3 regions of the Streptomyces sp. GS7 genome follow, and region 1 is predicted to be linked to each of the others. Evidence: riboswitches for the same ligand, from Rfam matches in the RefSeq annotation. Region 1 holds a riboswitch; each other region holds the start of a gene.
The links. A riboswitch is a leader RNA that binds a small molecule or an ion and turns the genes downstream of it on or off. The one in region 1 is predicted to bind cobalamin.
Positions count from the first base shown of each region.

Region 2: linked by a shared signal. The riboswitch ahead of cobN (cobaltochelatase subunit CobN) and the one ahead of GR130_RS33225 (ribonucleoside-diphosphate reductase subunit alpha) in region 1 are both predicted to bind cobalamin.
Region 3: linked by a shared signal. The riboswitch ahead of GR130_RS21965 (HoxN/HupN/NixA family nickel/cobalt transporter) and the one ahead of GR130_RS33225 (ribonucleoside-diphosphate reductase subunit alpha) in region 1 are both predicted to bind cobalamin.

Region 1 is NZ_CP047146.1:7,656,564-7,666,702, reverse strand. Features, by position in the region: gene def (peptide deformylase) at 1-565, shown strand, start outside; gene GR130_RS33235 (transglycosylase domain-containing protein) at 583-2,529, opposite strand; gene GR130_RS33230 (ribonucleotide-diphosphate reductase subunit beta) at 2,658-3,692, opposite strand; gene GR130_RS33225 (ribonucleoside-diphosphate reductase subunit alpha) at 3,683-6,088, opposite strand; cobalamin riboswitch at 6,250-6,400, opposite strand; gene GR130_RS33220 (Uma2 family endonuclease) at 6,527-7,111, shown strand; gene mctP (monocarboxylate uptake permease MctP) at 7,195-8,802, opposite strand; gene GR130_RS33210 (DUF3311 domain-containing protein) at 8,880-9,140, opposite strand; gene GR130_RS33205 (GntR family transcriptional regulator) at 9,401-10,139, opposite strand, start outside.
Region 2 is NZ_CP047146.1:129,967-140,105, reverse strand. Features, by position in the region: gene cobN (cobaltochelatase subunit CobN) at 1-2,855, opposite strand, end outside; cobalamin riboswitch at 2,889-3,037, opposite strand; gene cobG (precorrin-3B synthase) at 3,123-4,694, shown strand; gene GR130_RS00585 (precorrin-8X methylmutase) at 4,691-5,323, shown strand; gene GR130_RS00580 (precorrin-2 C(20)-methyltransferase) at 5,353-6,882, shown strand; gene GR130_RS00575 (cobalt-precorrin-6A reductase) at 6,957-7,739, opposite strand; gene GR130_RS00570 (cobalt-precorrin-5B (C(1))-methyltransferase) at 7,763-8,926, shown strand; gene GR130_RS00565 (hypothetical protein) at 9,020-9,340, opposite strand; gene cobM (precorrin-4 C(11)-methyltransferase) at 9,466-10,139, opposite strand, start outside.
Region 3 is NZ_CP047146.1:4,960,119-4,970,257, forward strand. Features, by position in the region: gene GR130_RS21945 (Fur family transcriptional regulator) at 1-90, shown strand, start outside; gene GR130_RS21950 (FAD-dependent oxidoreductase) at 590-1,831, shown strand; gene GR130_RS21955 (helix-turn-helix transcriptional regulator) at 2,001-2,867, opposite strand; gene GR130_RS21960 (SDR family oxidoreductase) at 3,018-3,779, shown strand; gene GR130_RS21965 (HoxN/HupN/NixA family nickel/cobalt transporter) at 4,197-5,324, opposite strand; cobalamin riboswitch at 5,356-5,565, opposite strand; gene GR130_RS21970 (ArsR/SmtB family transcription factor) at 5,649-6,023, shown strand; partial or broken gene GR130_RS42000 (short-chain fatty acyl-CoA regulator family protein) at 6,093-6,302, opposite strand; gene argG (argininosuccinate synthase) at 6,514-7,959, shown strand; gene GR130_RS21985 (winged helix DNA-binding domain-containing protein) at 8,126-9,316, opposite strand; gene GR130_RS21990 (VOC family protein) at 9,331-9,726, opposite strand; gene GR130_RS21995 (NADPH-dependent F420 reductase) at 9,729-10,139, opposite strand, start outside.

The DNA.
Region 1 (10,139 bases):
GGAGCGCGAGGCGGCCCACCGCGAGCGCGGCACCTCGCGCCCGATCACCGTGGTCGGCAACCCGGTGCTCCACAAGGAGTGCAAGGACGTCACCGCGTTCGACGACGCGCTCGCGCAGCTCATCGACGACATGTTCGCCAGCCAGCGCACCGCCGAGGGCGTCGGCCTGGCCGCCAACCAGATCGGTGTGGACCTGAAGGTCTTCGTCTACGACTGCCTGGACGACGAGGGCGTGCGGCACGTCGGCGCGGTCTGCAACCCCGTCCTGGACGAGCTGCCCGCCGGGCGCCGGGTCCTGGACGACTCCAACGAGGGCTGCCTGTCCGTCCCCGGCGCCTACGCCGAGCTGCCGCGCCCCGACTACGCGGTGGTCCGCGGCCAGGACGCCAAGGGCGAGCCGATCGTGGTCCAGGGCACCGGCTACTTCGCGCGCTGCCTCCAGCACGAGACCGACCACCTCTACGGCTACCTCTACATCGACCGGCTCTCCAAGCGCGACCGCAAGGACGCGCTGAAGCAGATGGCCGAGCGGGAGCCGCGCTACCCCGTCGTCGCCAACGACTGAACGGGGCGCGCGGGGCCCTACGACGCGCCCTGGTAGGCGGCCCAGACCTGGGGCGGGAGGGCTGTGCCCAGCCCGCTGCCGGGGCCGCCGACGCCGTTCAGCGGCAGCAGCTGGGGCGCTCCCGGCTTGTTCCGGAAGAGGGTGATGGCGGTGGTGGGCTCATCGCCGTCACCGGCGCCCTTGCCGGCTGCGGGGGCGCGGTCGGTACGGACGCGGGAGCCGGCGTCCCAGAGGGGGCCGGTGTCCGACGGCGGGCTGCCGACGAACCACGCCGACTTCATCCGGTCCCCCGGCTCGGTGGCCCCCGCCGCGACCGGCCGGCCGGCCGGCTTGCCGCCCGGTGAGCCGAGCGTCCGCCAGCCCACCCCCTCCAGCGCCCAGGTCACCTGCTGGGCCACCTCGGGGTCGAGGACCCGCTGGGGGTCGGTGCGGTCGAAGCCCTGCACGCTCTGCCCGCCGTAGGTCATCTTCGAGACCGCGTACGGCTCGGCGTGCAGCCCGCCGTTGGCGAAGGTGGTGTACGCGCTGGCCAGCCGGATCGCGCTGGGTGCCGAGGTGCCCAGCGGGAAGGTCTGCTCCAGCTGCGCCAGGCTCTCCTTGCGCAGCCCGGCGTCCAGCGCCAGATCCCGGATCCGCTCCAGCCCGAGGCGCTGCCCGGCCTGCACGAACGGCGCGTTCTCGGCCCGCATCAGGGCGCCGCGCAGATCCCCGGACCGCTTCTCCACGGCCGCCGGGCGCGGCTGGTCGCCGAACTCCTCGGCGTCCTGCTGGAGGGACGCCGCGAGCACGAACGGCTTGAAGGCGGAGCCGGCCGGGACCGCGGAGGTGTCCGCGTTGTTGCTGAAGTGCCGGGTGGCGTCGGCGCCGCCGTACAGCGCGACGATCGCCCCGTCCTTGGGGCGTACCGAGGCCGCGCCGAATTCCGCGTAGGTGTCCTCGGGGCGCTTCTCCGGGTCGATGTTCCGGCCGCGGACGTCGTCGACCGCCTTTTCCAGGCGGCGGGTGCGCTCCTTGTCGAAGGTGGTGCGGATGCGGTACCCGCCGCGGGCCAGGTCCTTGTCGGTCAGCCCGGTGGCGCTCTTGACGAACTTGTTGGCGATATCGACGAGATAGCCGATCTGGCCGGCCTGGCTGGTGGGCTTGGCCACCGGGCGCGGCTCCGGGAATTCCTGGTACGTGGCCCGTTCTTCCTTGCTCATCTTCCCGGTGGCGACCAGCCGGTCGAGTATCCACTTCCAGCGCGCCACCGCCCGCTCGTGATTGGCCTTGCCCAGCCCCGGGTCGTACTGCTCGGCGCCCTTCAGCAGGGACGCCAGCAAGGCCCCCTGACTGGGGTTCAGGTCCTTGGCGTCGATGCCGTAGTACGCGTGCGCCGCCGCCTGAATGCCGTTCGAACCGCGGCCGAACCAGCTGGTGTTGAGATAGCCGCGCAGTATCTCCCGTTTGGACTTCTGGTTGTTGACCTTCAGCGCGATGATGAATTCCTTCACCTTGCGGGTGGCAGTCTGGTCCGGGGAGAGATAGGTGTTCTTCACATACTGCTGGGTGATCGTGGAGCCGCCCTGGGTGTCCCCGCCGGACAGCATGTTCACCACGGCGCGGCCGATACCGGTCAAGGAGACGCCGGAATCGCTGTAGAAGGTGGCGTTCTCGGCGGCTATCACCGCGTCCTGGACGTGTTCCGGCACTTTGTCGAGGGTGACGTTCTGCCGGTTGACCGCGCCCACGCTGACCATCTGGCTGCCGTCCGCCCAGTAGTAGACGGTGGCCTCCTTGTTGGCCAGCGCGTTCTCGTTGGGGATGTCGACCTTGGCGTAGACGACCGCGAACAGCCCGGCCAGGCAGGCGACTCCGAAGGCGCAGCAGCCCAGCCACAGCCGCCATGACGGCAGCCAGCGGCGCAGGCCCCGCTTCCCCTGGCGCGGATAGTCGAAGTACCGGCGACGTTTTTTCGTGCCCTCCATACTCGCGTAGATGCGGTGGAGGTGGCTCCGGTTGCCGGTCCGGCCACCCGCTAATCGAACGCTCACAATTGGCGGGTGGCCGGAACGCGCCGGTCGTCAGGGTGCGGAGAGGTGCGCGGACGTGTCGGTCAGAACTCGTCGTCGAACGAGACCGAGCCCTCGACGGCGACCTGGTAGGCCGAGGCCCGCCGCTCGAAGAAGTTGGTCAGCTCCTGGACGTTCTGGAGTTCCATGAAGGAGAACGGGTTCTCCGAGCCGTAGACCGGCGGGAAGCCCAGCCGCTGCAGCCGCTGGTCGGCGACGCACTGGAGGTACTCGCGCATCGACTCGGTGTTCATCCCGGGCAGTCCGTCGCCGCACAGGTCCCGGCCGAACTGGAGCTCCGCCTCCACGGCCTCCTTGAGCATGTCGGTGACCTGCTGCCGGAGCGCGTCGTCGAAGAGGTCCGGCTCCTCCTCGCGGACCGTGTCCACCACCGAGAAGGCGAACTCCATGTGCATCGACTCGTCGCGGAAGACCCAGTTGGTGCCGGTGGCCAGCCCGTGCAGCAGACCGCGCGACCGGAACCAGTAGACGTACGCGAACGCGCCGTAGAAGAACAGCCCCTCGATGCAGGCCGCGAAGCAGATGAGGTTGAGCAGGAAGCGGCGGCGGTCGGCCTTGGTCTCCAGCCGCTCCATCTGCTCGACGTGGTCCATCCACCGGAAGCAGAACTGCGCCTTCTCCCGGATGGACGGGATGTTCTCCACGGCCGCGAAGGCGGCGGCGCGATCGTCCGGATCGGGGAGGTAGGTGTCCAGCAGCGTCAGGTAGAACTGGACGTGCACCGCCTCCTCGAAGAGCTGACGACTCAAGTAGAGCCGCGCCTCCGGGGAGTTGATGTGCTTGTAGAGGGTCAGCACCAGGTTGTTGGCGACGATCGAGTCACCGGTGGCGAAGAACGCGACCAGCCGGCCGATCATGTGCTGCTCGCCGGGGGACAGCTTGGCGAGGTCGGCGACGTCGGAGTGGAGGTCGACCTCCTCGACGGTCCAGGTGTTCTTGATCGCGTCCCGGTAGCGGTCGTAGAAGTCCGGGTACCGCATGGGGCGCAGGGTCAGTTCGAACCCGGGGTCGAGGAGGTTCTTGGGGCGGTCGGCGGCGGGGGTGGACATTACTGGCATGCCTCGCAGGACTCGGGGTTTTCCAGGGAGCAGGCGACCGCCTCGGGGTCGGTCACCGGCGGTTGCGCGGGGACGGTCGCGGCGCGGGCCGACTGGGCGATCCGGGTCGCCGGCCGCGAGCGCAGGTAGTAGGTCGTCTTGATGCCGCGCTTCCAGGCGTAGGCGTACATCGAGCTGAGCTTGCCGATGGTCGGCTGTGCCATGAAGAGGTTCAGCGACTGGCTCTGGTCCAGATAGGGCGTACGGTCCGCGGCCATGTCGATCAGCGCGCGCTGCGGGATCTCCCACGCGGTGCGGTAGCGGTGCCGGACGTCCTCGGGGATCCAGCTCACGTCCTGTACGGAGCCGTTGGCGTCCCGCAGCGCGTCCCGGGTCCGCGCGTCCCACAGGCCCAGGGCCTTGAGCTCCTCGATCAGGTACGCGTTGACCTGGAGGAACTCACCGGACAGCGTCTCGCGCTTGAAGAGGTTGGAGACCTGCGGCTCGATGCACTCGTACACACCGGCGATGGAGGCGATGGTGGCGGTCGGCGCGATCGCCAGCAGCAGGGAGTTGCGCATCCCGGTCGCGGCGACGCGGGTGCGCAGCGCCGCCCAGCGGTCCGCCCAGCGGGGCTCGGCGTTCGGGTAGTGGTCCGGGTGCAGCACACCGCGGGCCGTACGGGTCGCGGACCAGGCCGGGTGCGGGCCGTGCCGGTCGGCGAGGTCGGCGGACGCCTCGTAGGCGGCGAGCATGATCCGCTCGGAGATACGGGTCGACAGCTCCCGCGCCTCCGCCGAGTCGAACGGCAGCCGCAGCCGGAACAGGACGTCCTGCAGGCCCATCAGGCCCAGACCGACCGGGCGCCAGCGGGAGTTGGAGGCGGCGGCCTGCCCGGTCGGGTAGAAGTTGATGTCCACCACCCGGTCGAGGAAGGTGACGGCCGTACGGACGGTGGCGTCCAGCCGCTCCCAGTCCATCCGGCCGTCCTCGCCGAGATGCGCCGCGAGGTTGACCGACCCCAGGTTGCAGACCGCGGTCTCCCCGTCGTCGGTCACCTCCAGGATCTCCGTGCAGAGGTTGGAGGAGTGCACGACGTTGCCCGGCTCGGCGGTCTGGTTGGCGGTGCGGTTGGCGGCGTCCTTGAACGTCATCCAGCCGTTGCCGGTCTGCGCCAGGGTCCGCATCATGCGGGAGTACAGCACCCGGGCCGGGATCTGCTTGAGGGCCTTGCCCGCGGCCTCCGCCCCCCGGTACGCAGTGTCGAACTCCTCGCCCCACAGGTCGACCAGCTCCGGCACGTCGGCCGGCGAGAACAGCGACCAGTCGGCGTCCGCCTCGACCCGGCGCATGAACTCGTCCGGGATCCAGTGCGCGATGTTGAGGTTGTGGGTGCGCCGGGCCTCCTCGCCCGTGTTGTCGCGCAGCTCCAGGAACTCCTCGATGTCGGCGTGCCAGGTCTCCAGGTAGACGCAGGCCGCGCCCTTGCGCCGGCCGCCCTGATTGACCGCCGCGACCGAGGCGTCCAGGGTGCGCAGGAACGGCACGATGCCGTTGGAGTGCCCGTTGGTGCCGCGGATCAGCGAACCGCGGGCGCGGATGCGGGAGTACGAGAGGCCGATGCCGCCCGCGTGCTTGGAGAGCCGCGCCACCTGGTGGTAGCGGTCGTAGATCGAGTCCAGCTCGTCCAGCGGCGAGTCCAGCAGATAGCACGAGGACATCTGCGGGTGCCGCGTACCGGAGTTGAACAGCGTGGGGGAGGAGGGGAGGTAGGACAGCGTGCTGGTCAGCCGGTACAGCTCGGCGACGTCCGCGAGCGCCCGCGCCGAGTCGTCCTCGGCCAGGCCGCAGGCCACCCGCAGCAGGAAGTGCTGCGGGGTCTCGATGACCTGCCGGGTGGTGGGGTGGCGCAGCAGGTAGCGCGAGTGCAGCGTCCGCAGCCCGAAGTACCCGAAACGGTCGTCGGCGCCGTCCGCCAGGGCACCGTGCACCAGCGCGTCCAGCCGCTCGGCGTGCGTCCGCACGAACTCCGCGGTCCCGTCCGCGATCAGCCCCTCCCGGTGACCGGTCGCCACGGAGGCGGAGAAGGAGACCGCGCCCTGGCCGGCCGCCTCCTCGGCGACGGCGCGGGTGAGCAGGCGCGCGGCGAGCTTGGAGTACTGCGGCTCGTCGCCGATCAGACCCGCCGCGGCGTCGATCGCCAGCGACCGCAACTCGGCCTCGTCGGAGCCCGGGTGCCGGCCGCGCAGCGCGGCGGCGGCCACCTTGCCGGGGTCGGTCTCGGGCAGATCCGCGGTCAGCTCGGTCAGGGCGCGCAGCAGCGCGGTGCCCGGCCCGTCCGAGCCGAGGGGAGGCGTGGCCGCCGCGGGCTGCACAACCCCGGCGGCTGACGCGGGTTCCGTTGGCGCGATGGTCACGTGATGCTCTCCCTCACTCGGCGGGGGCCAGGAGAGCGGCGGCGCGACGGGCGCACGCGGGCAGGCGGCACCCCGTGACGGTCAGGGGCGCGCGGGCAGGCCGCACGGCGTCCATCGGCCCAACCCTCGGGGCCCGGACGTGTCGACGCCGCACCGATGGCGGTGCGGGCGTGCCGTCGGCAGGTCCTCGGACTCAGGGACGCACGACCGGGCCGTACGGAACGACCGGTGGTGCGCACGCATACCGTTGCGGGACAGTTCCGGATTCACACCGGATTCCCCTGCGGCGACAGCGAGGACGAGCATACATGTGGTGGTCGCCTCTGGCGCGCACCCCCACATCTAGTGCGGGGTGAGTGATCAAGCGGTTTCTGTCGGTGGCCTCGGCTATCGTCGGTTCTGCATTCCCTGCTCGGTCCGACAGCAAGGAGAAGCGCCATGTCCGCGCTCGCCGACCGCCCGCACATCATGGACGCCGAGCACTTTGAAGAGGCCGCCCGGATACTCGCCTGCCTGGAAGAGGGCGTGCGGTGGGAACTCATCGACGGGAAGGCCAGGAGCAAGCCCCTGCCGGACGGGGACCACGGGCGGATCATTCAGTGGCTCACGCGCATCTGCCTGCAGCACCGCCCCGAACTCTGGCTCTACAGCCAGGGGCTCAAGGCGCAGACGTACCGCGAGGGTCGTGCTCACCCGGACGGCTCGCTGGCCCCCAGTGGCTCTTTTGGGGGCCAGGGCGAATGGGCCGACCCCGACCCCGTGCTGATGGCCGTCGAGGTCACCTCGCACGACTCCGGAACCGAGCAGTGCTACCGGGTGGAGAAGCCCAGGGCCTACGCCGAAACCGGCATCCCGCTCTACCTGTTGATCGACCGGAAGTCGTGCCAGTTGTCGGTCTACAGCGAGCCCGACGGGGAGCGCTACGAGCTCGTGCGCACCGTGTCGTACGGCAAGTCGCTCCACCTACCGGACCCGGTTGGCATCACCCTCGACACCGAGCCGCTGAAGGATTGGGTCCACTGATCCTGCGCGGTTGCCGTGCCGCACACGAGAGGGCCGCCGCGTCCCTGGTGAACGCGGCGGCCCTCCGCCGGAGTTGACAGCGGTCAGTGCCCCGCCGGCGCCCCCGCCGTGGCGGGCGGCAGGTCGGCCGTGACGCCCTCGTCGCCGAGGTCGGCGGTGTAGTCGTCGGGGGAGGTCTCGTCGGTGCCCTCGGGAGCCTTGAAGGCCCGCAGGGCGAACGTCAGGACGACCGCCACCACCACGTTCAGGACGAAGGCGGTCAGGCCGATGTAGCCGATCTGGCCGATGCCGGGGATCTCCGCGCTGGAGCCGCCGAAGTGCTTCTGGGTCGGGCTGGCCACCCCGTACGCGGCGAGGGTGCCGTAGAGCATGCCGACCGCCCAGCCGGCCAGCAGGGCCCAGCGGTGGAACCACCGGGTGAAGAGGCCGCCCACCAGCGCCGGCATGGTCTGCAGGACCCAGATGCCGCCCAGCAGCTGGAAGTTGATCGCCACCGTCTTGTCCATGGTGAGGACGAAGGCCAGCGCGCCGACCTTGACCAGGAGGGAGACCAGCTTGGCGACCCTGTGCTCCTGCTCGGGGGTGGCGCCGGGCCGCAGGAAGTCCTTGTAGACGTTGCGGGTGAAGAGGTTGGCGGCGGCGATCGACATGATCGCCGCGGGCACCAGCGCGCCGATGCCGATCGCGGCGAAGGCGACCCCGGCGAACCAGCTGGGGAACATGTCCGCGAAGAGCTGCGGGATCGCCAGCTGCGGGTTGCCCTTGATGTCCGTACCGGCCTTGATCGCCATGAAGCCGAGCAGCGCCAGCAGCCCCAGCATGAGCGAGTACAGGGGCAGGATCGTGGTGTTGCGGCGGATCACGTTGCGGCTGCGCGAGGACAGCGTCGCGGTGATCGAGTGCGGGTACATGAACAGCGCCAGCGCCGATCCGAGCGCCAGAGTGGCGTACGCCCACTGGGCGTTGGGGCCGCTGGTCAGTTCACCGCGCAATTTGCCGGTCGGTCCGGTCTGGGCCAGCGCCTGGTGCGCCGACTGGAAGACGGCGTCGAACCCGCCCAGTTTGATCGGGATGTAGACGATCGCCACCCCGATGACGAGGTAGATCAGCCCGTCCTTGACGAACGCGATCAGCGCGGGCGCGCGCAGGCCCGAGGAATAGGTGTACGCGGCCAGCACGGCGAACGCGATCAGCAGCGGCAGGTCCTTGACGAACCAGTTGGTGTGCTCCCCGCCGCCGATGCCCATCACGTCCAGGACGGCCTGGATGCCGACCAGTTGGAGCGCGATGTACGGCATCGTGGCCAGGATGCCGGTGAGCGCCACGGCCAGCGACAGCCCCTTGGAGCCGAACCGCCCGCGTACGAAGTCCGAGGTGGTGACGTACCCGTGCTTGTGCGAGACCGACCACAGGCGGGGCAGGAAGGTGAAGATCAGCGGGTAGACGAGGATGGTGTACGGGACGGCGAAGAACCCGGACGCGCCCGCCGCGTAGATCGCCGCCGGGACGGCCACGAACGTGTACGCGGTGTAGAGGTCGCCGCCGAGCAGGAACCAGGTGATCCAGGTGCCGAAGCTGCGTCCGCCCAGGCCCCATTCGTCGAGGTTGGCGGACTGCTCGGCCTGTCGCCAGCGGGCGGCGAGGAAGCCCAGGACCGTGACGGCCAGGAAGAAGAAGACGAAGACGGCCAGCGCGACGCCGTTGACGCCCTTGGTGGCGGCGGCGAGCTGGGCGCCGGCGAGGTCCGTGGAGGTGGTGGAGGTGAACGTCACTGGTCCGCACCGTCCTTGCGGGCGCGCTGCTCACGCTGGACGAGTTTGTAGGCGATCGTGGTGAGCGCGGTCGAGATCAGCACCCACGCCATCTGGTACCAGTAGAAGAACGGGATCCCGATGAGCGTCGGCTCGATCCTGGCGTACGAACTCACCCACAGCATCGCCACGAACGGAGCGAGCAGGCACAATCCGGCCACCACGCGTCCGGGCGTGACGACCGGTCTGCGGTCCGGTGAATCGGCTTTCTCTGTCATGCCCGTGGCTCCGTCCCTGGCGAACTCCTGTGTAATCGGCATGAATTTAGGCCAGTGACGTGGCGCGCGTCACTAGCTGTCCGCATATCGGTATGGCGTCGGTGCGTTGGGCGGGGCGGCCGTCGGCGCGGCCGGGGGCGGGCGGACGAGCCCGGGGACGGCGTGTCCGGATCGGACAGGCGTCGGGGCGCGTCCGCGGGAGCGTGCCGGGGCGCGCCCGCGGGCAGGGGCCGGTGCCGCGCGGGCGGGGCGTCCGCGGCTCAGTCGGCCGGGCGCTGGAGTCGGGCCACGAACTTGTAGCGGTCGCCGCGGTAGACCGAGCGCACCCACTCCACCGGCCGGCCCTGGGCGTCGAGGGAGTGCCGGGAGAGCATCAGCATCGGCAGGCCGACGTCGGTGCCCAGGAGGCCGGCCTCGCGCGGGGTGGCGAGCGAGGTCTCGATGGTCTCCTCGGCCTCCGCGAGCCGGACGTCGTAGACCTCGGCGAGCGCGGTGTACAGGGAGGTGTACTTGACGAGGTTGCGGCGCAGCGCCGGGAACCGCCGGGCGGACAGGTGGGTGGTCTCGATGGCCATCGGCTCGCCGCTGGCCAGCCGCAGCCGCTCGATGCGCAGTACCCGGCCGCCGGCGGCGATGTCGAGCAGCCCGGCCAGCCGGTCGTCGGCGGTGACATAGCCGATGTCCAGCAGCTGGGAGGTCGGCTCCAGGCCCTGGGCGCGCATGTCCTCCGTGTAGGAGGTCAGTTGCAGCGCCTGGGAGACCTTGGGCTTGGCGACGAAGGTGCCCTTGCCCTGGATGCGCTCCAGGCGGCCCTCGACGACCAGTTCCTGGAGGGCCTGGCGGACCGTGGTGCGGGAGGTGTCGAACTCCGCGGCGAGGGTGCGCTCGGGCGGGACCGGGGTGCCGGGCGGCAGGGTCTCGGTGATCTCCAGCAAGTGCCGCTTGAGGCGGTAGTACTTGGGCACCCGGGCGGTGCGCGTCGCGCCGCCGCCGTTCTCG
Region 2 (10,139 bases), 7.5 Mb from region 1:
GCGGCCAGGTCGGCCTGGGCGTGGGCCCGGATGAAGTTGCGGTCGGCGGGCTCGTCGAGGCCGGCGGCGAGCCGTACCGCGTCGTCGAGCAGGCCGATGACGTGCGGGAACGCGTCCCGGAAGAAGCCGCTGATGCGGAGGGTGACGTCGATGCGGGGGCGGCCCAGCTCGTCGAGCGGGACGGCCTCCAGGCCGGTCACCCGGCGCGAGGCGTCGTCCCACACGGGGCGGACCCCGAGCAGCGCCAGCGCCTCCGCCACATCGTCCCCGGAGGTGCGCATCGCGCTCGTGCCCCACAGGGACAGGCCCACCGACTCCGGCCAGTCGCCGTTGTCGTCGCGGTAGCGGGACAGCAGCGAGTCGGCGAGCGCCTGACCGGTCTCCCAGGCGAGGCGCGACGGCACGGCCTTGGGGTCGACGGAGTAGAAGTTGCGGCCCGTCGGAAGGACGTTGACCAGCCCGCGCAGCGGCGAGCCGGACGGACCGGCCGGCACGAAGCCGCCGTTGAGCGCGTGCACCGCGTGGTCGAGTTCGTCGGTGGTGGCGGCCAGCCGCGGCACGACCTGCCGGGCGGCGAAGTCGAGGATGTCGGCGACCGCGGCCGGGTGCCCGTCGGCGACCCCGGCCACCGCGGCCGGGTCCCACTTCGCGTCCTCCATCGCCTGGACCAGCGCGCGGGCGAGGGCCTCGGCGTCGTCGGCGGCCGTCCGGGTCGCGGCCGACTCGTCCAGGCCCAGTGCCTCGCGCAGTCCGGGCAGCGCCGAGGTGCCGCCCCAGATCTGCCGGGCGCGCAGGATGGCGAGGACGAGGTTGACCCGCGCCTCGCCGGTCGGCGCACCGCCCAGGACGTGCAGCCCGTCGCGGATCTGGGCGTCCTTGACCTCGCACAGCCAGCCGTCGACGTGCAGCAGGAAGTCGTCGAAGCCGTCGTCGTCGGGGCGTTCGTCCATGCCCAGGTCGTGGTCGAGCTTGGCGGCCTGGATCAGCGTCCAGATCTGCGCGCGGATGGCGGGCAGCTTGGCCGGGTCCATCGAGGAGATCGCGGCGTACTCGTCGAGCAGCTGCTCAAGGCGGGCGATGTCGCCGTAGGAGTCCGCGCGGGCCATCGGCGGGACGAGGTGGTCGACGAGGGTGGCGTGCACCCGGCGCTTGGCCTGGGTGCCCTCGCCCGGGTCGTTGACCAGGAACGGGTAGACGAGCGGGAGGTCGCCGAGCGCCGCGTCCGGGCCGCAGGCCGCGGAGAGTCCGGCGTTCTTGCCGGGCAGCCACTCCAGATTGCCGTGCTTGCCGAGGTGCACCATCGCGTCGGCGCCGAAGCCGCCGTCCGCGGCGGGGGCGGCGATCCAGCGGTAGGCCGCCAAGTAGTGGTGCGAGGGCGGCAGATCGGGGTCGTGGTAGATCGCGATCGGGTTCTCGCCGAAGCCGCGCGGCGGCTGGATGAGGATCAGCAGATTGCCGCGGCGCAGCGCGGCGAGCACGATGTCGCCGTCGGGGTTGTGGGAGCGGTCGACGAACATCTCGCCGGGCGGCGGGCCCCAGTGCTCCTCGACGGAGCTGCGGAGTTCCTCCGGAAGCGTCGCGTACCAGCGGCGGTAGTCGGCGGCCGGGATCCGGACCGGGTTGCGGGCCAGCTGCTCCTCGGTCAGCCACTCCTGGTCGTGGCCACCGGCCTCGATGAGGGCGTAGATCAGCTCGTCGCCGTCGCCGGACGCGAGCCCGGGGACCGGCTCGGCGCCGAAGTCGTAGCCCTCGGCCTGGAGGCGGCGCAGCAGCTCGACGGCGCTCGCCGGGGTGTCCAGGCCGACCGCGTTGCCGATCCGGGAGTGCTTGGTGGGGTACGCGGACAGCACCAGCGCCAGGCGCTTCTCGGCGGCCGGGATGTGCCGCAGCCGGGCGTGCCGGACGGCGATCCCGGCGACCCGGGCGGCGCGTTCGGGGTCGGCGACGTACACCGGGAGGCCGTCCTCGTCGATCTCCTTGAAGGAGAACGGCACGGTGATCAGCCGCCCGTCGAACTCGGGCACCGCGATCTGCGAGGCGGCGTCGAGCGGGGACACCCCCTCGTCGTTCTCCTCCCAGGCGGCGCGCGACCCGGTCAGGCACAGCGCCTGGAGGATCGGCACGTCCAGGGCGGCCAGCGCGCCCGCGTCCCAGGACTCGTCGTCGCCGCCCGCCGACGCCTCCGCGGGCTTGGTGCCGCCCGCGGCCAGCACGGTGGTGACGATCGCGTCGGCGGCGCGCAGTTCCTCGATCAGCTCCGGCTCGGGGGCGCGCAGCGAGGCGACGAAGAGCGGGAGCGGACGGCCGCCGGCCTCCTCGATCCGGTCGCACAGATCTTGTACGAAGGCGGTGTTGCCGCTCATGTGGTGGGCGCGGTAGTAGAGCACGGCGACCGTCGGGCCGCCGGCGTCGCACGCCGCGCGCTCCAGCCGGCCCCAGGAGGGCGCGGGCGCGGGCGGCTCGAAACCGTGGCCGGTGAGCAGGACGGTGTCGCTGAGGAAGCGGGCCAGCTGCTCCAGGTTGGCCGGGCCGCCGTGCGCGAGGTAGGCGTGCGCCTCGGCCGCGATGCCGACCGGGACGGTGGACGCCTCCATGAGCTGGGCGTCGGGGGCCTGTTCACCGGTGAGGACGACGACCGGGCGGTGCTGGTCCGCGGCCAGCAGCACGTCGAGCCCCTCCTGCCAGGCGCGGATGCCGCCGAGGAGGCGTACGACGACGAGATCGGTGCCGTCGAGGAGGCCGGGCAGTTCGGCGACGTCGAGTCGGGCCGGGTTGGCGAGCCGGTACGGCACCGGCCCCGCGGCGGCACGAGCGCTGAGCAGGTCGGTGTCGGAGGTCGACAGCAGCAGGATCACGGCGCAGCCTTCCTCGGGGTATCCGCGCCCCGGGTGGTCGTATGGACGGCGGGAGTTCCTGGCTCACCCGGCGGTGGCCGGGTTCACAGTGGCGGGACCGCGCCGGATTCTCACCGGGCTTCCTCCCTGGCGCCGTCGCTGGCGTCCGGCGGGTCAGCCGACCCACCGACCTGCATAGTAAGGGCTGCGTCCCGGCAGCGGGAGCGCGCCTCCGGGGGCGCTCGCCGGGGCCTTGCGCCCCCGGTTTCGGAGCGACCCGGCGTAGGTATGCTCGCCGCCATGCCGCCCTCCCCCGCACCACCGCCCCACCGGGCCGAACCGCCCGTACGGGATCGTGGTGACGCCTGCCCGGGAGCGCTGCGGCTGCACTCCGCCGCGGACGGGCAGCTGGCCCGAGTGCGGCTGCCGGCAGGGGACTTGACGGTAGGCCAGGCCACCGCGCTCGCAGACGCCGCCGCACACCTCGGCGACGGCCACCTCTCGCTCACCTCCCGCGGCAACGCCGAACTCCGCGGACTGCCCGACGGCTGCGGCCGGCGGCTCGCGGACCTGCTCGCCGGCGCCGGGCTGCTCCCTTCCGTCCGCCATGAGCGGATCCGCAACATCGTGGCCTCGCCGCTGGCCGGACTGGACCGGCACACCCCGCCTGACGTGCGGGTGTGGGCCCGCGGCCTGGACGCGCTGCTCTGCGCGAGCACGGCCGCGACGGGGCTTTCGGGCCGGTTCCTCTTCGTCCTCGACGACGGGCGGGGGGATGTGGCGGGGCTCGGCGGCGATGTGACCTTGATCGCAGAATCGGGCATCGCGGGATCGGAGATCGCGGAATCGGGCGCTGCGGGTGCCGCGTCCGGGAGCGGGGCGCTGCTGCGGGTCGGTGACGACCCGGCCGCGCTGCGGATCGCCGGCGAGGACGTTCCGCGTGCCGCGCTCACCGCCGCCGAGACCTTTCTGACCATCGCCGCGGCGAGCGGCAGCGGCGCCTGGCGGGTCCGCGAACTCCCCGCCGACCGCGCGCTCACCGCCCGCGAGGTGGCGCGAGCCCTGCGGGCGGCGGGCATCGCCGCGGAACACGTGAATGACGTGAATTGCGTGAATGACGCGGGATATTCGGAATGCGCTGCGGATGCCGCCGAGGCCCCCGGTCCGCTCTCTGCCCCGCGGTACGCCGACTCCCGCGCCCCCGGCCTCGTCGACGGCGCCGACGGGCGCCGGGCGCTTGCCGTTCTCGCGCCCCTGGGTCGGCTGACCGTCGCCCAGTGGCGCGCGCTGACCGGCATCGCCGCCGACGACGGCGCGGGCGAACTGCGGCTCACCCCCTGGCGCGGGATCGTCCTTCCCGGCCTGCCGGCCGCGACCGCGCCCCTGCGCCTCCGCGAACTCGCCACCGCCGGGCTGATCACCGACCCGGCCTCCCCTTGGCACGGCCTCAGCGCCTGCACCGGCCGCCCCGGGTGCACCAAGTCCCTGACGGATGTCCGCGCCGACGTCGCCGCCGCCCTCGCCGAGGGTGCCTCCGCACCCGCGGGAGGCGGCGGCCTCCCCGTCCACTGGTCCGGCTGCGCACGCCGCTGCGGACACCCCCGCGGAACGTGGGTCGATGTCGTCGCGACACCCGACGGCTACCGCACCGCCGTCGTACGGCCCGAGGACCCGGCACCGTCCCCCGCCGTACGGAGACCCTCACGACCGGCGCCGGTTTCACGTGAAACACCCCAACTGCCCACCGTTTCACGGGAATCGGCCGCACCGGACCCGGTTTCACGTGAAACACGACCGGCACCGGGTCCGTCCCACACCACCCCCATCACCCCTCAACCCACCACCCCGAGGCCCCAGTGACCGCGTTCGAGTACGAAAAGGACGGGGCGGAGATCTACCGCCAGTCCTTCGCCACCATCCGCGCCGAGGCGGATCTCTCCGGGCTGCCCGCCGACGCCGGCCAGGTCGCGGTCCGGATGATCCACGCCTGCGGCATGGTCGACCTCGTACGCGACCTGGCCTTCAGCCCCGGGGTCGTGGCGCGTGCCCGCGCCGCACTGCGCGCCGGTGCACCGATCCTCTGCGACGCCAACATGGTCGCCAGCGGCGTCACCCGCAAGCGGCTGCCCGCCGACAACGAGGTGCTCTGCACGCTCACCGACCCGTCCGTGCCGGAGCTCGCCGCGCGGATGAGGACGACGCGCAGCGCCGCCGCGCTGGAACTGTGGCGGGACCGGATGGAGGGCGCGGTGGTCGCCTTCGGCAACGCCCCCACCGCTCTCTTCCGGTTCCTCGAAATGATCGAGGAAGGGGCGCCCCGCCCCGCCGCCGTCATCGGCATACCCGTCGGCTTCATCGGCGCGGCCGAGTCCAAGGACGCGCTGATCGACCACCCGTCGAAGCTGGATCACATCGTGGTGCGCGGGCGGCGCGGCGGCAGCGCCATGACCGCAGCCGCTATCAACGCCCTGGCGAGCGAGGAAGAGTGAGCGTGAGCGAGCAGCAGGCCCACAACGGCGTGCCGGAACAGCAGTCGGCGCAGCACCCGGAGCGGTCCACCGGCCGTCTCTACGGCGTCGGCCTCGGCCCCGGCGACCCGTCCCTGATGACGGTGCGGGCGGTGGAGGTCATCGCCCAGGCGGACGTGGTGGCGTATCACAGCGCCCGGCACGGACGCTCCATCGCGCGCTCCATCGCGGCGAAGCACATCCGAGCCGACCACATCGAGGAAGCGCTGGTCTACCCGGTCACCACCGAGTCGACCGACCACCCCGGCGGCTACCGGGGCGCGCTGGACGAGTTCTACGAGTCCGCGGCGGCCCGGCTCGCCGCCCACCTCGACGCCGGCCGCACCGTCGCCGTCATCTCCGAGGGCGATCCGCTCTTCTACGGCTCGTACCAGCACATGCACAAGCGGCTGGCCGACCGCTACCCGACCGAGGTCGTCCCCGGCGTCACCTCCTTCAGCGCCGCCGCGGCCTGCCTGGGCACCCCGCTCGCCGAGGCCGACGAGGTGCTGACGATCCTCCCCGGCACGCTGCCGGAGGAAGAGCTGACGGCGCGGCTGGCCGCCACCGACTCCGCCGTCGTCATGAAGCTCGGCCGCACCTTCCCGACCGTGCGCCGCGCCATGGCACGCTCCGGCCGGATCGCGGAGGCCCGCTACGTCGAACGCGCCACCATGTCCGGTGAGCGCACTGACCGGCTCGCCGCCATCGACGCCGACACCGTCCCGTACTTCTCGGTCGCGGTGGTGCCCAGTCGGATCGCGGCCACCGAAGCGCCGCCGGCCGCCGAGCACGGCGAGGTCGTCGTGGTGGGCACCGGTCCCGCCGGCCCCCTCTGGCTCACCCCCGAGTCCCGCGGCGCGCTGGCCGCCGCCGAGGACCTGGTCGGCTACACCACGTACCTGGACCGCGTGCCGATACGCCCCGGGCAGCGCCGCCACGGCTCCGACAACAAGGTCGAGTCCGAGCGCGCCGAACTCGCCCTCGACCTGGCCCGCCGCGGCCGGCGGGTGGCCGTGGTCTCCGGCGGCGACCCCGGCATCTTCGCCATGGCCACCGCGGTCCTGGAAGTCGCCTCCCAGGACCCGTACCGCTCCGTCCCGGTGCGCGTGCTGCCCGGGGTCACCGCCGCCAACGCCGCCGCCGCCCGCGCCGGCGCCCCGCTGGGCCACGACTACGCGGTCATCTCGCTCTCCGACCGCCTCAAGCCCTGGGACGTCATCGCCACCCGCCTCGGTGCGGCGGCCTCCGCCGATCTGGCCCTGGCCCTGTACAACCCCGGCTCGCGCTCCCGTACATGGCAGGTGGCCAAGGCTCGCGAACTCCTCCTGGAGCACCGCGCGCCGGACACCCCGGTCATCCTGGCCCGCGACGTCGGCGGCCCCGAGGAATCCCTGCGGACCGTCCCGCTCGCCGACCTCGACCCGGACCAGGTGGACATGCGCACCATCCTCCTCGTCGGCTCGTCGCAGACGCAGGCGGTGCGGCGCGATGACGGGACCCAGACCGTCTGGACGCCCCGGAGGTACCCGGAGTCCTAGGGTCTTTCCGACCCTGACCCATCGGACAGGATTTGGGGGCCGGGCGACGGGCCGGCCCCCAATCCGGCCCGTTCTCAGCCGAGTTGGCGGGTGACCGGCGGTAGTCCGAGGGCCGTCCGCAGCCAGTCCGCGGCCTCCTCGGGCCCTGCGGCCACCGGTACCCCTTCCGGGGCGGGTGGCCGCTGGACGACCACCACGGGGATTCCGGCCTCGCGCGCCGCCGTCAGCTTGGGGGCCGTCGCCGCCGCGCCGCTGTCCTTGGTCACCAGGACGTCGATGCGATGGTGGCGCAGCAGGTCCCGCTCCCCGTCCAGGGTGAAGGGGCCGCGGTCCAGAAGGGCCGTCATACGGGGCGGGCGCGGCGGCTCGGGCGCGTCGACGGAGCGGACCAGGAACCAGAGGTCCGTGAGGTGGGCGAAGTGCGACAGCCCCATCCGGCCCGTGGTGAGGAAGACCCGGGCGCCCAGGCCGGGGAGGGCACGGGCGGCGTCGGCCAATGAGGGGACCGGGTGCCAGATGTCGCCGGGTCCGGGGACCCAGCCCGGGCGGCGGAGCGCCAGCAGGGGAGTATGGGCGGTGGCGGCGGCCTGGGCCGCGTGGAAACTGATCGTGCCGGCGAAAGGATGGGTGGCGTCGATGAGCGCGTCCACCGCATGCTCGCGCAGCCAGCGGGCGAGGCCCTCGGGGCCGCCGAACCCGCCGATGCGCACCTCCCCGGCGGGCAGCCGCGGTGCCGCCACCCGCCCGGCGAGGGAACTCGTCACCCGTACCCGCGGTTCCTGCTCCAGGGCGGCGGCCAGGCGGCGGGCTTCCGTGGTGCCGCCGAGGACCAGTACGTGGCGGGCGGTGTCGTTCATCGGCATGGGCAGCGGGTTCCTCCGTGGCTGACGCGCAACCGAAGGGTACGGGAGGCCGGAGCGCGCAGCTCGCGCACACCGGGCTGCGGCACGGGTGGACGACCGGGGCGTGTGCCACAGCGGCGAGCAGCGCCGCGTACACGGCACTGCTGAGCGGGGAGTTCCCGGACCCGGTGACGATCACCCTGCCGAAGGGGCAGACGCCGTCCTTCGCCCTCGCCGTCGAGGAGCTGACGGCTCCGGGTGCGGAGCCGGCCCGCGCCATGGCCGGGGTGGTGAAGGACGCCGGGGACGATCCCGACGTGACGCACGGGGCGTTGGTGCGCGCCACAGTACGCGCGCTGCCGGCCGGTTCGGGCGTGGTGTTCAGAGCCGGTCCCGGGGTCGGGACGGTGACCCGGCCGGGGCTGCCGCTGGATGTCGGCGAACCCGCCGTCAACCCCGTACCGCGCCAGATGATCCGGGAGCATCTGACGGCCGTCGCCGAACGGTACGGCGGCGGGGGAGCCGCGGCCGACGTCGAGGTGGAGATCTCCGTCGACCACGGGGAGGAGATCGCCCGCAGCACCTGGAATCCGCGGCTGGGGATCCTGGGCGGGTTGTCGATCCTGGGGACGACCGGGATCGTCGTGCCGTACTCCTGCTCCGCCTGGATCGACTCGATCCGGCGCGGGGTGGACGTGGCGCGCGCCGCGGGACGGCGCCATGTGGCCGGGTGCACGGGATCGACCTCGGAGAAGGTCGCCGTCGCGCTGCACCACCTGCCGGAGGACGCGCTCCTGGACATGGGGGATTTCGCGGGGGCGGTGCTCAAGTACATCCGCCGCCATCCCGTCGACCGGCTGACGATCTGCGGCGGCTTCGCCAAGTTGTCCAAACTGGCGGCCGGTCATTTGGATCTGCACTCCGCGCGATCCCAGGTGGACAAGGGCTTCCTGGCCGAGCTGGCCCGGCGGGGCGGTGCGGACGAGGCGCTGACGGACGCGGTGGCCGGGGCCAACACCGGCCTCGCCGCACTCCAGTTGTGCGCGGCGGCCGGCGTTCCGCTCGGCGACCTGGTGGCGGCCACAGCACGTGACGCGTCACTGGCCGTGCTGCGCGGGGCGCCGGTAGCGGTCGATGTCATCTGTATCGACCGGGCGGGAATGGTGGTGGGACGGGCAGAGCCGCGCGGGCCGGGAGGCTGAACGGGCCGCTGCGGTGCGGTTTCACGTGAAACCGCACCGCGGCGATCGGACGCCGGCGGAAACCGGCGCCCCCCGCCGCGCGGCCCGTCGCCACTACTGCGACATCTCGCTCCGGCGCCCGAACTCGCCCTCGCGACCCTGGTCCATGCGCTGGTGACCGGTTTTCTCGTGGGTACGGAAGACAGGTCCGTAACCGTGGTCCCGCCAGCAGCTGGCGTCCCCACCGGTCAGCGCGCCCAGCGCCGACCCGAGGGCACAGGCGGCCATCCTGATCGGGCTCTCCTTCATCTCGAAGTGATGGCGCTTCGCCTTCCCGTGGCCGTCCTCCCGACCGTCGGCACTGGCGGCGGTGGTGCCGCAGAGGGACAGCAGGATCGCGGCGACGGCCGCACCGGCGGCCATTTTGGTACGCATCGTGGCGTGCTCCTTTGCATCGGTCCCCCCGGTGTCGCAGCTTCCTTACCGGCAGCCCTCGGCACGGAAACGGATATTCACCCCGATGCGGTCATATAATCATCCGGACAGGTCCGAGGGGCCCATCACGGCGCTGACGTACCCTCAAAGGCCGTCGGATCTCCGCACGGTGCGTGCGGGCGCTCCCGCTCCGCCGAGTAGAGGTGGCTGTCGCGGAACTGCTCGGCGCCCAGCGTGCGGCCGACCATGATCACTGCTGTCCGGACCACCCCCGCGCCCTTCACCTGGCCGGCGATATCGCCGAGCGTGCCGCGCAGGACGAGTTCGTCGGGACGGGAGGCCATCGCCACGACGGCGGCCGGGCAGTCCGCGCCGTAGTGCGGCAGGAGTTCGTCCACGACCCGGTCGACGTAGCGGGCCGCGAGGTGCAGCACCAGCAGCGCACCGCTGCGCCCCAGGGTGGCCAGGTCCTCGCCGTCGGGCATGGGGGTGGCCTGCTGTGCGATCCGGGTGAGGATGACGGTCTGCCCGACGGTGGGCACCGTCAGTTCGCGCTTGAGGGCCGCCGCGGCGGCGGCGAACGCGGGCACGCCGGGCACGACCTCGTACGGCACCCCGGCCGCGTCCAGGCGGCGCATCTGCTCGGCCACCGCGCTGAAGACGGACGGATCGCCGGAGTGCAGCCGGGCGACGTCGTGGCCCTCCTTGTGGGCCCGCACCATCTCCACCGTGATCGTGTCGAGGTCGAGCTGCGCGGTGTCGATCAGCCGGGCCCCGGGCGGGCATTCGGCGAGCAGTT
Region 3 (10,139 bases), 2.7 Mb from region 1:
CTGGCCGATCTGCCCCCTTCCGAGCGGTTCGGCTTCACCGTCTCCGGCGTCGAGATGACCTACCGGGGCCTGTGCCCCGACTGCACCTGAGCCGCGCCCGCCCCCGGACCTCCCGCGCGCGGCGGGCGCCCAGGAGACCGTGAAGGACGTCGCCGTAAAGGTCCTCCAGGCTGTGTAGCGAGCACGAACACCTGGCGCGACCGGCTGCGACGCGAGGCCGACAGGACCGAACTACGCCGCACTGCAAGGGAGTTCGTCGAAGCGCGGGCGGAGCTCCACCCCACCCCCGCCCGGCATACGCAGCTGGGGAACAGCGACTTCGACGCCTGGTTCCCCCATGGTCCGCACCTCATCCGCGACGGAGTCGCGGCCCAGCTCGACCGCTGGCCTTTCCCCTTCCTCCGGCCCACCGACCCGGCATGCGCGATCGCCAGGTGCGGACCCGCCCGGTGAGTGACAGTCAGCGATGTGGGCGGCACCGGCGGGGGTGCGGTCACGGGGGTGTCGGAGCGGTGTCGGCGTCCTGTCGGCGGGCCGTCGGCGCCCCCGTCAAGGATGGTCGAACGGCACCGATCCCGAAAGGTTCACCATGACGGACAGCGTCCGACCACACCACTCGCACACGACCTCGGTCCTGATCTCCGGCGCAGGCATCGCCGGAACCGCCCTGGCCTACTGGCTGGAGCGCTACGGCTTCCGCGTCACGGTCGTCGAGCGCGCTCCGGAGCCGCGCGCCGGCGGGCAGGCGGTGGACGTGCGCGGCAGCGCCCTCCACGTCGTCGAACGGATGGGCCTGCTCCAGGACGTCCAGGCGCGCAAGACCGGCCTGCGGGGCATGTCCCAGGTCGATGCGGACGGCCGCGAGCTGCGCCGCACCACCGAGCGGACGCTCAGCGGCGGCCCCGTCGACAGCCCCGACGTGGAGATCCTCCGCGACGAGCTGTGCACCCTGCTGCGGCGGGCCGCCGGACCCGGCGTCGAGTACCTCTTCGGCGACTCGATGCGCAGCCTCGTTCAGCACGAGGACGGCGTCCAGGTCCACTTCACCAGCGGCGCCGAGCGTTCCTTCGACCTCGTCGTGGGCGCCGACGGCCTCCATTCGGCCACCCGCCGCCTGGTCTTCGGCCCCGAATCCGACTACCTGCACCCGATAGGCACCTACATCGCCGCGTGGAGCGCCCCCAACCACCTCGGCCTGGACCGCTGGGAGGTCTTCCACGGCCCCTGTGGCGACGGCGTGTGGGGATGCATGGCCATGACCGTACGGGACAACGCCGAGCTGCGCGTCTTCGTCGGCTTCCATTCCGACGAGCCGACCGAGCGGCTGCTGCCACGCGACACCACGGAGCAGAAGCGGCTGATCGCGGAGCGCTGCGCCGGGCTGCGGTGGGAAGTGCCGCGCTTCCTCAAGGCCATGTGGGAGACGGACGCCTTCCACTACGACGTGGTCGCGCAGATCCGGATGGACCATTGGTCACGCGGCCGTGTCGCGTTGCTCGGCGACGCCGGGTACTGCCCCTCGCCGCTCACCGGGCAGGGCACGAGTGTGGCGCTGACCGCGGCCTACGTGCTCGCCGGGGAACTGCACGCGGCCGACGGCGATCACCGGGCCGCCTACCCCGCCTACGAGGAGCGGCTACGCGACCACGTGGCCGCCAATCAGGCACTGCTCGACGCGGGCAGAGCCCTGACCGCCACCGGGGACGCGGGCTCGGGCACGGATGGCGGGGCCGACTCCGACCCCGCCGGCGCGGCGGGCTTCGAGGAGCCCGCCCCCGAGACCATGGCGGCCTTCCTCGCCGCCACGGCCTTCGACCTGCCGGACTACTGACGGCACGACAGGAGGTGCGGCGACGGGCATCAGCCGACAGGTGGGCCGCTCGGCCATGCTGCCGGCCGTTCTCTTCGACCCCGTCTGGATCACCCTCGCCCACATGGTCACCGCCCCCTCTCCCTGCCCGGGGCCGCACCGTCCGGTCCGTTTCGGGGCCGCGCTCCGGTCACACCGCCGGTGTCGCCGCCCAACTGGCCAGCAGCTTCAGGCGCTCCTCCGTCTGCGACCCAGGCTCCGGCGGGTAGACCACCAGCATCTGGTCGGGCTCCCCCGTCACCGTCAACGTCTCGTAGGGCATGGTGAGTTCGCCGACGACGGGGTGCGTCATGCGCTTCGCCCCGTAGGTCTTCTCCTTGACCTGGTGGTCCGCCCACAGTCGACGGAAGTCCTCGCTCGCCAATGACAACTCGCCCACCAGCGTGGCCAGTTGCGCGTCCTGCGGATGGTTTCCCGCGTCCAGGCGCAGATGGGCGACCGTCTCCGCGGCCACCGCCGGCCAGTCCGGGTACAGCTCATGCGCCCGCGGGTTGAGGAACACCTGGCGTGGCATGTTGCGGTCCTTGGGGGCCATCTGCGAGAAGCCGACGAGGGCGTCGCCCAGGGCGTTCCAGGCGAGCACGTCCATACGTCGGCCGAGCACGAACGCCGGGGCCTTGTCGATGGTGTCCAGCAGGAGGCGCAGGCCGCGGCGGACCTTCTGGGGAGCGTGCCCTCCGGCGGGCGTGCCGCGCGTGGCCGAGGGGCGGCGGGTGGTGGGCCTGGCCACCCTGCGCAGGTATTCCTGCTCGGTGTCGTCGAGGCGCAGGACGCGCCCGATGGCGTCGAGTACGGCGTCCGACACCGAGGGGCCGCGGCCCTGTTCGAGGCGGATGTAGTAGTCGACGCTGACGCCCGCGAGCTGGGCGACCTCCTCGCGGCGCAGGCCCGGCACCCGCCGCCTGCCGTGCCCCGGCAGGCCGACCTCCTCGGGCTGGATGCGGGCGCGCCGCGAGCGCAGGAAGTCGCCGATTTCCGGGCCGATGGATATGTCCATGCCGGCGATCATAGGCCCCGGGACCGTCGTGTTCCTGGTACTGCCGGACCCAGGAAAACGGCAGCCCTGGGTAAGCACGGCGGCCGGGCCCAGGATGGGTGTCGTCGCCGGGAGACGCCGGCGACGACACCCACCGAACCAGGAGTTCCCATGTCGTACGACACCCTCACCGGCCGCACCGCCGTCGTCACCGGAGCCGCCAGTGGCATGGGCGAGGCCACCGCCCGGTTGCTCGCCTCGCACGGCGTGCGGGTGGCGCTGCTGGCCCGCCGCGCCGATCGGCTCACCGAGCTGGCCACCGGGATCGAGGCGGACGGCGGGCAGGCTCTCGCGGTGGCCACCGACGTCACGGACGCGGACTCCGTGGATGCGGCGGTGGAGCGGGTGCACGCCGCGTACGGCGAGGTCGACCTGGTGGTCAATGCGGCAGGCGTGATGCTGCCGAACCCCGTCACCGACGGCCGCGCCGACGAGTGGCAGCGCATGCTGGACACGAACGTGGCCGGCGCCCTGCGCGTCATCCGCGCGTTCACCCCGGACCTGATCGCGGTGGCGGCCGCGGGCCGGACGGCGGACCTGGTGAACATCTCGTCGATCGGAGCCCACGTCCCGTTCCCCAACTACGCGGTGTACGGGGCGACGAAGGCCGCTCTGACCTACCTCTCGCAGTCCCTGCGCACCGAGCTGGGCCCGCGCGACGTCCGTGTCACCAACATCGAACCCGGGCTCACGGACACGGAGTTGGGCGGCCACATCGACAACGCGGAGCTGTCCGGCCAGCTGGACGGCATGTTCGACGCGCTGATCGGCCTGTCGGCGGACGACATCGCGGACCTGATCGCCTACACGACGAGCCGCGCCCGCCATGTGAACCTGCGCCAGGCGATCGTGCTGCCGACGCGCCAGGCATGACGTCGGCGCGCCGGAGAAGCGGGTGGCCAGAGCGGCAACGACGTGTCGTGAACCGGGTCCTTCGCCTTCAGCGCGAAGGGACGGCCTGGCCGTGCGGCGGGAGTCCGATGAGGGAGTCGAGGATGTCGCGAGCGGCGATCAGGGCGTCGATCAGCCACGGAATCGATGTGGGGATGCTCACCGCGGCGAAAAGCATCGTCGACCAGGCTGTCGCGGACGGCTGCGGGCCAGCGGGGTTGGCGCGTCTGACGTCCCTCCTTCACAAGGCCGGTCAGCCCTGAAAACCCGGCGCCTGAAGATCACCTGCGCCCCGCCGGCCCCCGAGTACCCGGAAGGAGCGCGGCGGAGAGCTGTGACGCTCGGCGACGAGCCCCGGCCCGTCGGCGGACCGGGGCTGCCGAGCGGCCGGCCGATGCGTCAGTTCGGTTCCGCGGCCTTGGGCTTCCAGCGGTGTTCGACCTTGGCCAACCGCCAGTAGGCCAGTGCGCAGGCCCAGACCGCCACGAACAGGCCGACGATGATGAAGCCCACGTTGTTCAGGTCGATGCCGGAGATCCAGTTGGTGACGGCGTCGTCGAGGCCGAGTTGCTCGTGGAGGACGCCGACCAGTTCGATGGTGCCGATGAGGAAGGCGACCGCGATGGACAGGCCGGTGATGGTGAGGTTGTAGTAGACCTTGCGCACCGGGTTGGAGAACGCCCAGTGGTAGGCGAAGTTCATGAAGGTGCCGTCGAGGGTGTCGAACAGGCTCATGCCCGCGGCGAACAGCAGCGGCAGGCACAGGATCGCGTACCAGGGCAGCCCGGCGGCGGCGCCTGAGCCCGCCATCACCATCAAGGTGACCTCGGTGGCGGTGTCGAAGCCGATCCCGAAGAGGAAGCCGAGCGGGAACATCTGGCCGGGGCGGGTGATGGACTTGGTGAGTCGGCCCAGGATGCGGTTCATGAAGCCGCGGGAGTCCAGGTGCTTCTCCAGTTCGTGCTCGTCGAACTGGCCTGCGCGCATCGCCTTGAAGACCCGGTAGATGCCGGCCAGGGAGAGGAGGTTGAGGGCGGCGATCAGATAGAGGAAGCCGCCGGAGACGCTGGTACCGACCAGGCCGAGGGTCTGTCGGGCACTGGAGTTGTCGTCGGTCAAGGTGGTGACGACATGCGCTCCGGCGGCGATGCCTCCGGCGAGCAGGAGCACGATGGAGGAGTGCCCCAGGGCGAACCAGAATCCCACCGAGAGGGGACGCTTGCCGTCGGCCATCAGCTTGCGGGTGGTGTTGTCGATGGCCGCGATGTGGTCGGCGTCGAAGGCGTGCCGCATGCCCAGGGTGTAGGCGGTGACGCCCAGGCCGAGGCCGAAGACCTGCTTGCCGACGGTGTAGTGGTGCGGCGCGACCAGCATCACCAGGATCGCGAAGGCGACGACATGCAGCGCGGCTATCGCCGCCAGGAGTCCGCCGGTGCGTATCCAGTCCTTGCGCTCCCACCGCATCAGCGGTGTGGTCGGAATCACCGCTTCTGCGGTGGACATGGCGGAGTTTTCAGACAGGGTCATCTCAGGGAGCCTCTCCAGCACCTCGTGGACGGGGACGTACGGTGCCGTGGCCGGTCTCCTGGCTGACGGGTCGAACGCCGGCGTACCCGGCCTTCCCAGGAACCCGAAGGTCCCCAGTGGCGTCCGCCTTCCGGCGGAGGTATGTCGACTCCCCGATCACAGTGGCGAGGGCCGCTCCGGACTCCAGCCCCTGTCAGGGCTGTCACCGGTCTTCCCGAGCACCACGGCGGGACCACCGTAGAGGTTCGGCCACTGTGGCTACAAGCCTGCACAGATACGCAGGTGTCTTGGTTACGAGGGTGAAGTGCGGCAAGAATGGGGCGCATGCACTTGGTTCCGCCGGACCGCGCACATCAACGCGCCATTGACCACCACACCGTGTGCGATGCCATCGAAGGCATCGGCGACCGCGGCCAGGTATGCACCTGGTCCGAGCGCTTCGCCCTGCTCGCGGATCCCGGCCGCCTCTCGCTGCTCCTCGCCGTGCACCGGGCCGGCCCCATCGCGGTCTCCGACCTGGCGCTCGCCACCGGCATCCGGGACACCGCGGTCTCCCAGGCACTGCGGTTGCTCCGCGCGTCCGGCGCGGTCCACGCGGCCAAGGACGGCCGCATCGTCCGGTACAGCCTGTGCGACCCCGAGATCGCACGCCTCCTCGATGCCATGCCCACGGCCGCCACGGCGCCCCCACCCGCCTGACGAAGCCGGCCCCGCCCGCGATTCCGCCGGTGCGTCAGGCCGTGTCAACGGAAGACGAGTCAACGGCCATCCCCTCGCGCCCCAGCCACCACGCTGCCGGGTCGCCACGTGGGCCGTCCACAAGTAGCGCTGCGCGTGGGGAATTTCGGCGATCTGGACGTGGATGCGGCCGGGGGCGGTGAACGCCCCGTAGACGTTCCAGAGGGGGCAGGTACCGCCCGCCCGCGAGAAGGGGAAGCCGGTCGGGGGTTCCACCTGGTCGCCGCGGCCCGCACCGTCCGCGGCGAGCTGCCCGCGTCCTGACCGGCAGACCCCCGAGGGGCCGGGGCGCCGCCGGCTCCGTGATGGATGCCGAGGAGCGCCGGGCACCTGGTTCCCCTCGTCGGCACGGATGCCGAACGGCCCCGGCGGGGCGGACCCGGCGAAGGCCGCCCCGCTCTCACCACCGAACCCCATTGCATAGTCATGTGGAATCGTGCATACTCTTCCCATGTCTAAGGTCCTCACCTCCCTTCCCGCCGGCGAGCGCGTCGGCATCGCCTTCTCGGGCGGCCTCGACACCTCCGTCGCGGTCGCGTGGATGCGCGACAAGGGCGCCATCCCGTGCACCTACACCGCCGACATCGGCCAGTACGACGAGCCCGACATCGCCTCGGTGCCCGGCCGCGCGAAGACCTACGGCGCCGAGATCGCGCGCCTGGTCGACTGCCGTGCGGCGCTGGTCGAGGAGGGCCTGGCCGCGCTCACCTGCGGGGCGTTCCACATCCGCTCGGGCGGGCGTGCCTACTTCAACACCACGCCGCTCGGCCGCGCCGTCACGGGCACCCTCCTGGTACGGGCGATGCTCGAGGACGACGTGCAGATCTGGGGCGACGGCTCGACCTTCAAGGGCAACGACATCGAGCGGTTCTACCGCTACGGCCTGCTCGCCAACCCGCAGCTGCGGATCTACAAGCCCTGGCTGGACGCGGACTTCGTGACCGAGCTCGGCGGCCGCAAGGAAATGTCGGAGTGGCTGCTCGCCCACGACCTGCCCTACCGCGACAGCACGGAGAAGGCGTACTCCACCGACGCCAACATCTGGGGCGCCACTCACGAGGCCAAGACCCTGGAGCACCTGGACAACGGCGTGGAGACCGTGGAGCCGATCATGGGCGTGCGGTTCTGGGACCCCGAGGTCGAGATCCTCACCGAGGACGTCACCATCGGCTTCGACCAGGGCCGGCCGGTGACGATCAACGGCAAGGAGTTCGACTCCCCCGTCGACCTGGTGATGGAGGCCAACGCCGTCGGCGGGCGACACGGCATGGGCATGTCGGACCAGATCGAGAACCGGATCATCGAGGCCAAGAGCCGCGGCATCTACGAGGCGCCCGGGATGGCCCTGCTGCACGCGGCGTACGAGCGCCTGGTCAACGCGATCCACAACGAGGACACCCTCGCCCAGTACCACAACGAGGGCCGGCGCCTGGGCCGGCTGATGTACGAGGGCCGCTGGCTGGACCCGCAGGCGCTGATGGTGCGCGAGTCGCTGCAGCGCTGGGTCGGCGCGGCCGTCACCGGCGAGGTGACGCTGCGGCTGCGGCGCGGTGAGGACTACTCGATCCTCGACACCACGGGCCCGGCGTTCAGCTACCACCCGGACAAGCTGTCCATGGAGCGCACCGAGGACTCGGCGTTCGGCCCGGTGGACCGGATCGGCCAGCTCACCATGCGCAACCTCGACATCGCCGACTCGCGCGCCAAGCTGGAGCAGTACGCCGGCCTCGGCCTGATCGGCACCGCCAACCCCGCCATCGGTGCCGCCCAGGCGGCGGCGACCGGGCTGATCGGCAGCATGCCGGAGGGCGGCGCCGAGGCCATCGCCTCCCGCGGCAAGGTCTCCGCCGACGAGGAGATGCTGGACCGCGCCGCGATGGAGTTCGGCACGGACTGACCCACCCCGTCGAGCTGAGGGCTCGGCACCCGGGGAGGGATGCACCACCGGAACAGGCCGGTTGGGCGCCGAGGGCGTCCGGCCGGCCTGTTCCGTGTTCCGTGTTCCGTGTTCCGTGACAGGGGCCCGGTCGGAACCATCCCGGTCGGAACCGCCTGGGCCGCGGTCAGCGGTGGGTGGCGAGCCGGCGTTCGAGGGGGGTGCGGTAGCAGGGCGTGATGCGGGTGCCGTCGAGGAACGCGGTCAGACGGCCGATCTCCGACTCCACGGCTGCGCGGGCCTCGGATCCGGGGTCGGTGAGGAGATGGTGGTTGATGTGCCCGTCGGGGTGTTGGGCCCAGGCGCCGACGACCCGGCCGTGCCACCAGATGGTGGGGCCGATGTTGCCGTTGCGGTCGAAGAGGGCCTTGGTGTGGTCCGGGTCGAGGTACCAGTCGCGGTGCCGCCAGCCCATGGGCGTGGGGTCGAGGCCGGGCAGCAGGGCTGCCGCGGGCTCGGGCTCGGGCTCGACGCGGGTGGTGTCGAGGTCTTCGGGCAGGAGGTAGCCGGTGCCTTCGTCGAGGTCGACGGCCTGGGCACCGGTGGCGGCGAGGGCCTTGCGGGTGTCGGTGAGGTTCCAGCCGGTCCACCACTTCAGATCGTCCACGGTGACGGGGCCGAACGCAGAGAGGTAGTGACGGGCCAGTGCGGTCTTCGCCTGGGTGGTGGGCATGTGCGGCAGGGGGCGGGCCGGCGCCCTGTGGAACTGCGCGGACGTCCACGAGCCGGCCGGGCGGTCCCGGCGGATGCGTCCCTCGGCGGCGAGTACGCCCAGGACCGATGTGCCGGCACGCTGCCGGGACTCGTAGGGCTTGCCGGGGAAGGTGACGATCCGCTCACTCAATTCCGGTACGTCGGCGGCGAGTTGAACGGCGGTGGCCCGCCCCCGGGCCGTGATCGCCGCCAGCGCGGCTCGCTCCACTGCCTGGTAGCGGGGTGCGTCCCAGCCGAGCGCCTGGCGCAGGTGCGTGAGGGTCTCGGCACGGTGGCGCTGCGGGTCGCGTACGGTCGCCGACCGTACGGCCGGGGCCAGGCGGGCCGGGACGACGAACATGGTGCGGCGCATGCACCGTATGCGCTCCAGCGCCGGGGCGCCGTTGGGGACGTCGTAGAGGGAGTGGTCGATGGCGGCGGCGGTCGGGGCGTGCATGCGGGCCGCCGCGGCGAGGAAGACGGTGGCGGGGTCGGTGGCGTGCAGGCCGACCAGGGCCAGCGCCACCGCCTCGGCCGACCTCTCGCGCACGGACGGCGCGAGAAGGTGACGGCGGACGAGGCGGGCGCGGCGCTGGGCGGCGGTGACACGGGGCAGGACGGTCATGGTGTGATGCGGTGTCACTGGGTGCCGTGGATGCAGAAGGGCTGGCCGGAGGGGTCCAGCAGGACGGTCCAGTACCGGCCGCCGGGCTGGTGGTCGGGCTTGGTGGCGCCCATCTCCAGCAGCCGCTGCTCCGCCGCCGCGACGTCGGGGAAGGAGAGGTCCATGTGGAAGGGCAGTTGCTCCTCGGGCCAGGTGGGCGCGGTGAAGGACTCGGACGTGAAGAAGAGGTACATCGCGCCGTTCACGAAGAAGGCGTGGGCGGCCTCGTTGCCCTGCTCGTCGGGGTAGGTCCGGGTCACCGTGGTGCCCAGGGCGGTGGCGTAGAAGTCGGCCAGCGCCCGTCCGTCGCGGGCCCATATCGCCTGGCAGACGATCTTGCCGTTCAGGGGCGCGTCGTTCTTCGTGGTCATGGTCAGCGCACGACCTTGACGCCGAAGTGGGTGCCGAAGCCGAGGGCGATGCCGATGGCGCCGTGCATGTGGGCGTACATCTCCATGCCGCGGGCGGCGACCAGCGGACCGAGGTCGAGGACGTCGGTCCAGCCGTAAGCCCTCAGCAGGTCGGTGACCTGCTGCTTGGCGTTGGTGTCCTCGCCCGCGACGAACATCGTGTGGTCGCCGCCGCCGACGGCCTGCGGGTCGACGACGGTGGCCTGCTCCTGGGTGACGAACGCCTTGACGATCTTCGTCTGCGGCAGGGCTCGCTGGATCTGCTCGCCCAGGCTGTCACTGTCGCAGGGGTCGAGGACCGGGTTGACGCCCCATGGGGTAGGCCAGGGGCGCTCGATGTCCGGGTCGTAGATGTACGGCACGGCGTAGTCGAC